Linked DNA regions of Phytoactinopolyspora mesophila. The protein of the gene in region 1 binds, or shares a complex with, the protein of each later gene. Links are inferred from orthologs where the notes say so. Each region holds a gene or a part of one and is shown in the gene's direction. Other genes may lie near its edges. The genes, in order: uvrA and mfd.

Region 1 (3,769 bases):
TGCGGCGCGCGGGAATCGCCTGGCCAGAGGCGGCCGGTCCGGTCACCACTTCACGCTGCCAGTGCTCGGCCGGCAGCTCGGTGACCGCGGAGGCGAACCGGTCCGAAGCCTTCTGGAGGTCCTCGATCAGCTCGTCCGCAGGTTGCTTGGCCGTGGCCTCGATGTCTGAGTTCCGGGTCTGGCGGTTCGGGTACATGGGAGTCTCCACGCCGGTACGAGCCCACTTGAGCAGGTTCGTGAGCGCGTCGGCGTTGCGGGCCACATGGGCAAGCACGTGTGCTCGGGTCCAGCCCGGACATAAGCTAGGAGCGGCCAGCGCCTCGACGTCGAAGGTGCTGGCCGTAGCGACGAGCCTGTCGGTCGCCGCGGTAATGGGCCCGGTGGACTCCACGTTGTCGCTCTCGGAGTTCTTGGAAGACATGGAAGGCACGGGTCCGAATCTACTGTGGGGAAGCTCGCGGAAGCCACCTTGTCAGTGCACGTGCCTACTATGCGTGGTGTATGTCGAAAGCTGTGACCGTAACACTGTGCTTGATCGGAGAAACAGGCCGCTGATGACCGAACTGACCACCAGCCACGCTGGTGAGCGCCTCGTAATACGCGGTGCTCGGGAGCACAATCTCAAGGACGTGTCGCTGGATCTGCCCCGGGACTCACTCATCGTTTTCACCGGATTGTCCGGGTCGGGCAAGTCCAGTCTGGCTTTCGACACGATCTTCGCCGAAGGCCAGCGTCGCTATGTCGAGTCGTTGTCGGCCTACGCTCGGCAGTTCCTGGGCCAGATGGACAAGCCGGATGTTGATTTCATCGAGGGGTTGTCCCCGGCGGTCTCCATCGACCAGAAGTCCACCTCACGCAATCCGCGCTCCACCGTGGGCACCATTACCGAGGTCTATGACTATCTGCGCCTGCTGTATGCGCGGGCCGGGCGGCCGCATTGCCCGGAGTGCGGGCGGCCCATCGGGCGGCAGACTCCGCAGTCCATTGTGGACCGAATCCTCGAACTCGATGAGGGAACCCGGTTTCAGGTGCTCGCGCCGGTGGTGCGTGAACGCAAGGGTGAGTACGTCGAGTTGTTCCGCACACTGCAGTCTCAGGGCTATTCCCGGGCCCGGATCGACGGTGAGGTGCACCAGCTCGCAGAGCCGCCCAAGCTGAAGAAGCAGGAGAAACACACCATCGAAGTGGTGGTTGACCGCCTGACCGTCAAGCGATCCGGATCGCGACGGCTGACCGACTCGATCGAGACGGCGCTGCGGCTGGCCGGTGGCCTCGTGACTCTCGACTTCGTCGATCTCCCGGAGGACGACGAGCACCGCGAGCGGGTCTTCTCCGAGCATCTGTACTGCCCATATGACGAGCTCTCGTTCGAAGAGCTGGAGCCGAGGACGTTCTCGTTCAACTCGCCGTTCGGCGCGTGCCCCGAGTGTGCCGGCTTGGGGACCCGCATGGAGGTGGACGAGGAACTCGTCGTGCCGAACCCCGAGCGCAGTCTCAACGACGGCGCGCTCGCGCCGTGGGCGCCGGCTCAGACCTCGGAGTATTTCGGGCGGCTGGTGACGGCGCTCTCGGAGACCATCGGGTTCCGTACCGATGTGGCGTTCGAGAAGTTACCCAAGAAGGCGCGAGATGCGATCTTGCACGGGTATGACGACCAGATCCACGTGCGGTACCGGAACCGTTACGGACGTGAACGTTCGTACTACACGTCGTACGAGGGCGTCATCCCGTGGGTCCGCCGCAGGTACTCCGAGGCCGAGTCCGACGCCAGCCGGGAGCGGTTCGAAGGATTCATGCGCGAGATCCCGTGCGCGGCATGTAAGGGTGCCCGGCTCAAGCCCGTGGTGCTGGCGGTCACTCTGGGCGGGCTCAGCATCGCCGAGGTGGCGGCGCTGCCCATCGGCGAGTGCGCGCGATTCCTCAAAGAGTTGCAGCTGTCCGAGCGCGAGGAGCAGATCGCCGCTCGCGTGCTCAAGGAGGTCAACGAGCGGCTGCAGTTTCTCGTGGACGTCGGGCTGCACTATCTGAGCCTCGAGCGCCCGGCGGCCACCCTGGCCGGAGGCGAGGCACAGCGTATCCGGCTGGCGACGCAGATCGGCTCCGGTCTGGTCGGCGTGCTCTATGTTCTCGACGAGCCCTCTATCGGCCTGCATCAGCGGGACAACCATAGGTTGATCGAGACCCTGGTCCGGCTCCGCGACCTCGGCAATACCCTGATCGTGGTCGAGCACGACGAAGACACCATCCGCACCGCCGACTGGGTGGTAGACATCGGACCCGGTGCTGGTGAGCACGGTGGGCAGATTGTCGTCAGTGGTCCGGTGGAAGAACTCATGACACATGAGGGCTCCATCACCGGTGAATACCTCTCGCGCAGGCGGGAGATCCCGACGCCGGCGGTCCGGCGGCCACCGACCGAAGATCGTGCGCTCACCGTCGTCGGAGCCCGGGAGCACAATCTCCGTGGAGTCGACGTGTCGTTCCCCCTGGGGCTGTTCGTCGCGGTCACCGGCGTCAGCGGCTCCGGCAAGTCCACCCTGGTCAACGACATCCTTTACACGTCGCTGGCCAAGGAGCTGTACGGCGCCAAGGCCGTGCCGGGGCGGCACCGGCGTATTGACGGGATGGCGCTGATCGACAAGGTCGTGCACGTCGACCAATCACCCATCGGACGTACCCCGCGCAGCAACCCGGCCACGTACACCGGTGTCTTCGACCACATCCGCAAACTCTTCGCCGAGACACAGGAAGCCAAGATCCGCGGATATCAACCCGGCCGGTTCTCGTTCAACGTCAAGGGTGGGCGCTGTGAGGCATGCAGCGGTGACGGCACCATCAAGATCGAGATGAACTTCCTGCCGGACGTGTACGTGCCGTGTGAGGTCTGCCACGGCGCGCGCTACAACCGCGAGACGCTCGAAGTCCATTACAAGGGCAAGACCATCTCCGAGGTCCTCGAGATGCCGATCGAGGAAGCCGTCGAGTTCTTCGAACCGGTCCAGCGGATTTCCAGGCACCTGCGCACGCTGGTCGACGTCGGCCTCGGCTACGTCCGGCTCGGTCAGCCCGCGCCCACGCTGTCCGGTGGTGAAGCACAACGGGTCAAACTCTCGGCCGAACTGCAGAAGCGCTCCACCGGCCGGACCATCTACGTCCTCGACGAACCCACCACCGGGCTGCACTTCGAAGACATCCGCAAACTCATCGGGGTATTGCAGGGCCTGGTGGACAAGGGCAACACCATCGTCGTCATCGAGCACAACCTCGACGTCGTCAAAACCGCGGACTGGATCATCGACATGGGGCCTGAGGGTGGTACCGGCGGTGGAACGGTGGTGGCCACCGGCACCCCGGAGCAGGTCGCCCAGATCGAGGGTTCTCACACAGGAGCGTTCCTGCGTCCCATTCTTCAGGGGTGACGTTCAGGACCATGTCGTGACCGATACCGGCGCTGCCCCCACCGAGCCGGACCACGGCGCGGTGGCGGCGGCGCTGCGCGCGGGTGACGAGCCGGTGTTCGCCGCGCTGGCCGAGCGGTTGCGGCGTGAACTGCAGGTTTACTGCTACCGGATGGTGGGCTCGTTCGAGGAGTCCGAAGACCTCGTCCAAGAGACGTTTCTGCGTGCGTGGCGGGCACGGGCGAGTTTCGAGGGCCGCGCATCGGTTCGCGCGTGGCTCTACCGCATCGCCACCAACGCCTGTCTCGACGTGCTGGAGCGTCGGTCGCGGCGGACGCTTCCGCACCACGTGACGCCTCCCTGGTCTCCCG
Region 2 (4,457 bases), on another replicon or contig:
GTGACGTCACACGGTAACGCCATGATCTGGTCTGCGCTGGTGAGCTCGTCGGCGGTTTTCTGAGCGGCTTCGGTGTCGAGGTCGGCGATCGCCACCGAAGCCCCTTCACTCGCCAGCCGAGCGGCCGTTGCCCGGCCGATCCCGTGCGCACCCCCGGTGACGAGCGCCACCCTGCCGTCGAATCGCTGCATACTGCATTCTCCACCTACAACTGCGCGCGTAGGATAGGACGGGTCACCCCCTCCGCGGCGCGGTTGGGGGCGAACTTGCGTGTGCGCGTGTTTCGCGCACCCGCTTCATCAGGTGTTTTCTGCGATGGAAGAGGATCATGTCGCTCACCGGTCTCCTCCATACCTTGCTTGACGACGACGGCGATGCGGCATTGCGCTCAGCTGTCTCCGACGCGCGAGCGGGTTCGGTCACTGCGCTGGATCTCACCGCACCGCCGTCCATGCGTCCGTTCGTGGCCGCCGCGCTGGCTGATGAGACTCTCGGTGCGGGACGCCCGTTGCTGGCCGTGACGGCTACCGGACGGGAGGCAGAGGACCTGGTAGAGGCACTTCGCTGCCTGCTGCCGGCGGACTCCGTAGCCGAATACCCGGCGTGGGAGACGCTGCCGCATGAACGGCTCTCGCCGCGCAGCGACACCGTCGGCCGGCGGCTGGCCGTCCTGCGCCGGTTGGTGCACCCGGCCGAGGGCGACGAGCAGATCAAAGTCGTGGTGGCGCCGGTCCGCAGTGTCCTGCAGCCACAGGTGGCGGGGCTGGCGGAGCTGCGCCCGGTTCGGTTGCACGTCGGCGACGACATCGCGCTGGACGATCTCGTCGAGCAGCTGGCCGCCGCCGCTTACACCAGGGTGGATCTGGTGGAGCGTCGCGGTGAGTTCGCGGTGCGCGGAGGCATCGTGGACATCTTCCCACCCACTGAGGAACACCCGCTGCGGGTGGAGTTCTGGGGTGACACCGTCGAAGAGATCCGTCATTTCATGGTGGCCGATCAGCGCTCCGCCGGCATCGCCGAGCAGGGGTTGTGGGCGCCGCCTTGCCGTGAGCTGCTGCTCACCGAAGCGGTACGGCAGCGGGCCGCGGAGCTGGCGGTAGCCCATCCCGAACTCGCGGAGATGCTCGACAAGATCGCCTCCGGGGTTGCCGTCGAAGGCATGGAGTCGCTCGCGCCGGTGCTGGTGGACGAGATGGAGCTCCTCGTCGATCTGCTTCCGGAGGGCACCCACGTGCTGGCCTGCGACCCCGAGCGCATCCGCTCGCGTGCCCACGACCTCGTGGCCACAAGCCAGGAGTTCCTCGACGCCTCGTGGGCCGCGGCAGCCGGCGGAGGGACCGCTCCGATCGATCTCGGCTCGGCCGCCTACCGCACACTGGCCGAGATCCGGGAGTATGCGATCAAACTCGGGCTGCCGTGGTGGAGCATCAGCTCGTTCGGTCTCGGGAGCGAGACAGAACCGCCCGAGCGTGACGGCGAGGATCTGGATGCTGCGCTGTACGCCGTGGATCTCGGCGACGAGATCGTCTCTTCCGGCGCGGTGGAGACACGTGAGATCGCTGCTCGCCCGGCTCAGGCCTATCGCGGAGACACTGCTCGTGCGGCCGCCGATCTCGGAGCTTGGGTGGGAACGGGCGGGCGGGCCGTCGTCGTCACCGGTGGACACGGCACCGCGGAGCGCACTGTGGAGTTGCTCGGGGAATCCGAGGTGCCGGCCAGGCTGGTCGAGGACCTGGCAGCACGGCTGGACCCGGGCGTCGTTCATGTCACCACAGCCACCTTGCAGCACGGGTTCATCGCCGACGACGCGGCCGTGGCGGTGCTCACCGAGGACGATCTCACCGGCCAGCGGGCGTCGGAGAAGCACGCGGCGCGGATGCCGAGCCGTCGGCGCAACCAGGTCGATCCGCTCCAGCTCAAGCCCGGCGACTACATCGTGCACGACCAACATGGCGTCGGCCGCTACATCGAGATGACCAGCCGCACCGTGCAGGGTGCGATGCGCGAGTATCTCGTCGTCGAGTACGCGCCGAGCAAACGGGGCCAGCCGCCGGACCGGCTCTACGTCCCCACCGACCAGCTGGAACAGGTCACCAAGTACGTCGGCGGCGACGCCCCGGGCCTCGACCGGATCGGCGGCTCGGACTGGGCCAAGCGCAAGGGGCGGGCGCGTAAGGCGGTCAAGGAGATCGCGGCGGAGTTGATCAAACTGTATGCGGCCCGGCAAGCCGCGCCCGGGCACACGTTCGGGCCAGACACGCCGTGGCAGCGTGAACTCGAGGACGCGTTCCCCTACGTCGAGACCGTAGACCAGCTTTCCACCGTCAACGAGGTCAAGGCGGACATGGAGCGTTCCGTGCCGATGGACCGGGTGATCTGCGGCGACGTCGGGTACGGCAAGACCGAGATCGCGGTCCGGGCGGCGTTCAAGGCGGTTCAGGAGGGTAAGCAAGTAGGTGTCCTCGTGCCGACCACGCTGCTGGTTCAGCAGCATCATGCGACCTTCGCCGAGCGCTACGCCCAGTTCCCGGTCAATGTGAAGGCGCTGTCGAGGTTCCAGACGGATCAGGAGGCGGCGGAGATCATCCGCGGGCTTGCCGAGGGCACTGTCGACGTCGTCATCGGCACCCACCGGCTCATCACCGGCGACGTGCGGTTCAAGGACCTCGGGCTGCTGATCGTCGACGAGGAACAGCGCTTCGGTGTGGAACACAAGGAGAAGCTCAAGCACCTGCGCGCCAACGTCGATGTGCTCACCATGTCCGCGACACCTATCCCACGAACACTCGAGATGTCCATCACCGGCATCCGCGACATGTCCGTCATCGCCACCCCGCCGGAGGAGCGGCACCCGGTACTCACTTACGTCGGCGGGTACGACGAGAAACAGGTCGGCGCGGCGATCAGGCGAGAGCTGATGCGTGAAGGCCAGGTGTTCTTCGTCCACAACCGGGTGGACACCATCGAAAAGGTGACCGCCCACCTGCGCGAGCTGGTACCTGAGGCGCGGGTGGAGGCCGCCCACGGCCAGATGGGCGAGCACGCCCTCGAAAGAGTGATCGCTGCGTTCTGGCAGCGCGAGATCGATGTCCTGGTCTGCACCACCATCGTCGAAACCGGACTGGACATCTCCAACGCGAACACCTTGATCGTCGACCGCGCCGAACGGCTCGGCCTGTCCCAGCTGCACCAGTTGCGCGGGCGCGTCGGCCGCGGGCGCGAGCGCGCCTACGCGTACTTCTTCTACCCCCGTGAGTCGCCGCTGACCGAGGAGGCACACGAGCGCCTGGCCACCATCGCCCAGCACGCTGACCTGGGCTCCGGTATGCAGGTGGCGATGAAGGATCTCGAGATCCGCGGCGCCGGCAACTTGCTTGGAGGAGAACAGTCCGGGCACATCGCCAACGTCGGATTCGACCTCTACGTCCGGCTGGTCGGCGAGGCCGTGGCGGAGTTCCGCGGTGACACCGATTCGGGACCGGCCGAGGTGCGGATCGACCTGCCGGTGGATGCACACGTCCCGCATGACTACGTCGCCAGTGAGCGGCTGCGACTCGAGGCGTATCGCAGGTTGTCGGAGGCCACCGACGACGACGCTGTGACCGCCGTGCGTGCGGAGCTGGAGGATCGCTACGGTATGCCGCCTGAGCCGGTGGAGAATCTGCTGGCGATCGCGCGATTCCGGGCGAAGGCGCGCCGGGTGGGGCTGACCGAGGTCACCATGCAGGGCAACTACGTCCGGTTCGCGCAGATCGAGCTGGCGGATTGGCAGCGCGTCCGGCTTCAGCGGCTGTACCCGAAGTCGCTGATCAAGGATGCTGTGCAGAGCATCCTGGTGCCGCGTCCTGTTCCGGCCACCATCGGAGGCCAGCCGGTGCGGGGCATGGAGCTGCTGGCCTGGGTGAACACCGTCGTGGATGAGGTCCTGGCCCACGAGCCTCAACCTGCCTGATTCGCTACGGCATGGCGTCGCCGGGCCGGGCGAGGCCGTCACCCAGTGGGGTGCGGACGTAGAGGACTGTGCGCCCGACCCGGTGCCCGGCCACGAGGCCGGCAGCCCGAAGCGCGCTCAGATGCTGCGACACGCCGCCGGCCGACAGGCTGGTGCGCTGCGCGAGCTCGGTGGTGGAGGCGGGAGCGGCTAGTTCGGTGAGCAGCGTCGCGCGGGTCCGGCCGACAACCGCCGACAACGAGCCGGGCGTGCCCGTGCCGTTCTCCCACAAGGTGGCGATACCACGCGCCGGATATCGCAGCACCGGCTGCCACGGCGGGCTGGTCTTGGAGGCCACCCGAGGCCACACGAACACCGAGGGCACCAGTACCAGCCCTCGTCCCGCGAGCTGACGGGTGTCGGCGACCGACGCGTGGGCGACCGAGAGAACGCCCTCCCGCCAGCGGATGGCCGGATCAAGATCGTCGAGCAGGCCGTGTGCGCCGCCGTCGGCGATCGAACGCGC

What was found.
Region 2: the proteins of uvrA (region 1) and mfd are in contact, whole or in part, in a crystal structure (PDB 4DFC), measured with the Escherichia coli proteins. The link is inferred for Phytoactinopolyspora mesophila from one-to-one orthologs.

Annotation. Positions count from the first base shown.
Region 1 is NZ_WLZY01000001.1:89,980-93,748, forward strand. The notes cover bases 156-3,619. They hold uvrA (excinuclease ABC subunit UvrA), read left to right. Parts: upstream 156-554; coding sequence 555-3,419; downstream 3,420-3,619. Other genes in these bases: F7O44_RS00360 (maleylpyruvate isomerase family mycothiol-dependent enzyme), read right to left, coding at 156-421; F7O44_RS00370 (sigma-70 family RNA polymerase sigma factor), read left to right, coding at 3,436-3,619. In the rest of the region: more of F7O44_RS00360, read right to left, coding at 1-155; more of F7O44_RS00370, read left to right, coding at 3,620-3,769. UniProt on the Escherichia coli protein: The UvrABC repair system catalyzes the recognition and processing of DNA lesions. UvrA is an ATPase and a DNA-binding protein. A damage recognition complex composed of 2 UvrA and 2 UvrB subunits scans DNA for abnormalities.
Region 2 is NZ_WLZY01000005.1:189,129-193,585, forward strand. Bases 1-4,152 are described here. They hold mfd (transcription-repair coupling factor), read left to right. Parts: upstream 1-328; coding sequence 329-3,952; downstream 3,953-4,152. Other genes in these bases: F7O44_RS15765 (SDR family NAD(P)-dependent oxidoreductase), read right to left, coding at 1-191; F7O44_RS15775 (ArsR/SmtB family transcription factor), read right to left, coding at 3,957-4,152. Outside these bases: more of F7O44_RS15775, read right to left, coding at 4,153-4,457. UniProt on the Escherichia coli protein: Couples transcription and DNA repair by recognizing RNA polymerase (RNAP) stalled at DNA lesions. Mediates ATP-dependent release of RNAP and its truncated transcript from the DNA, and recruitment of nucleotide excision repair machinery to the damaged site.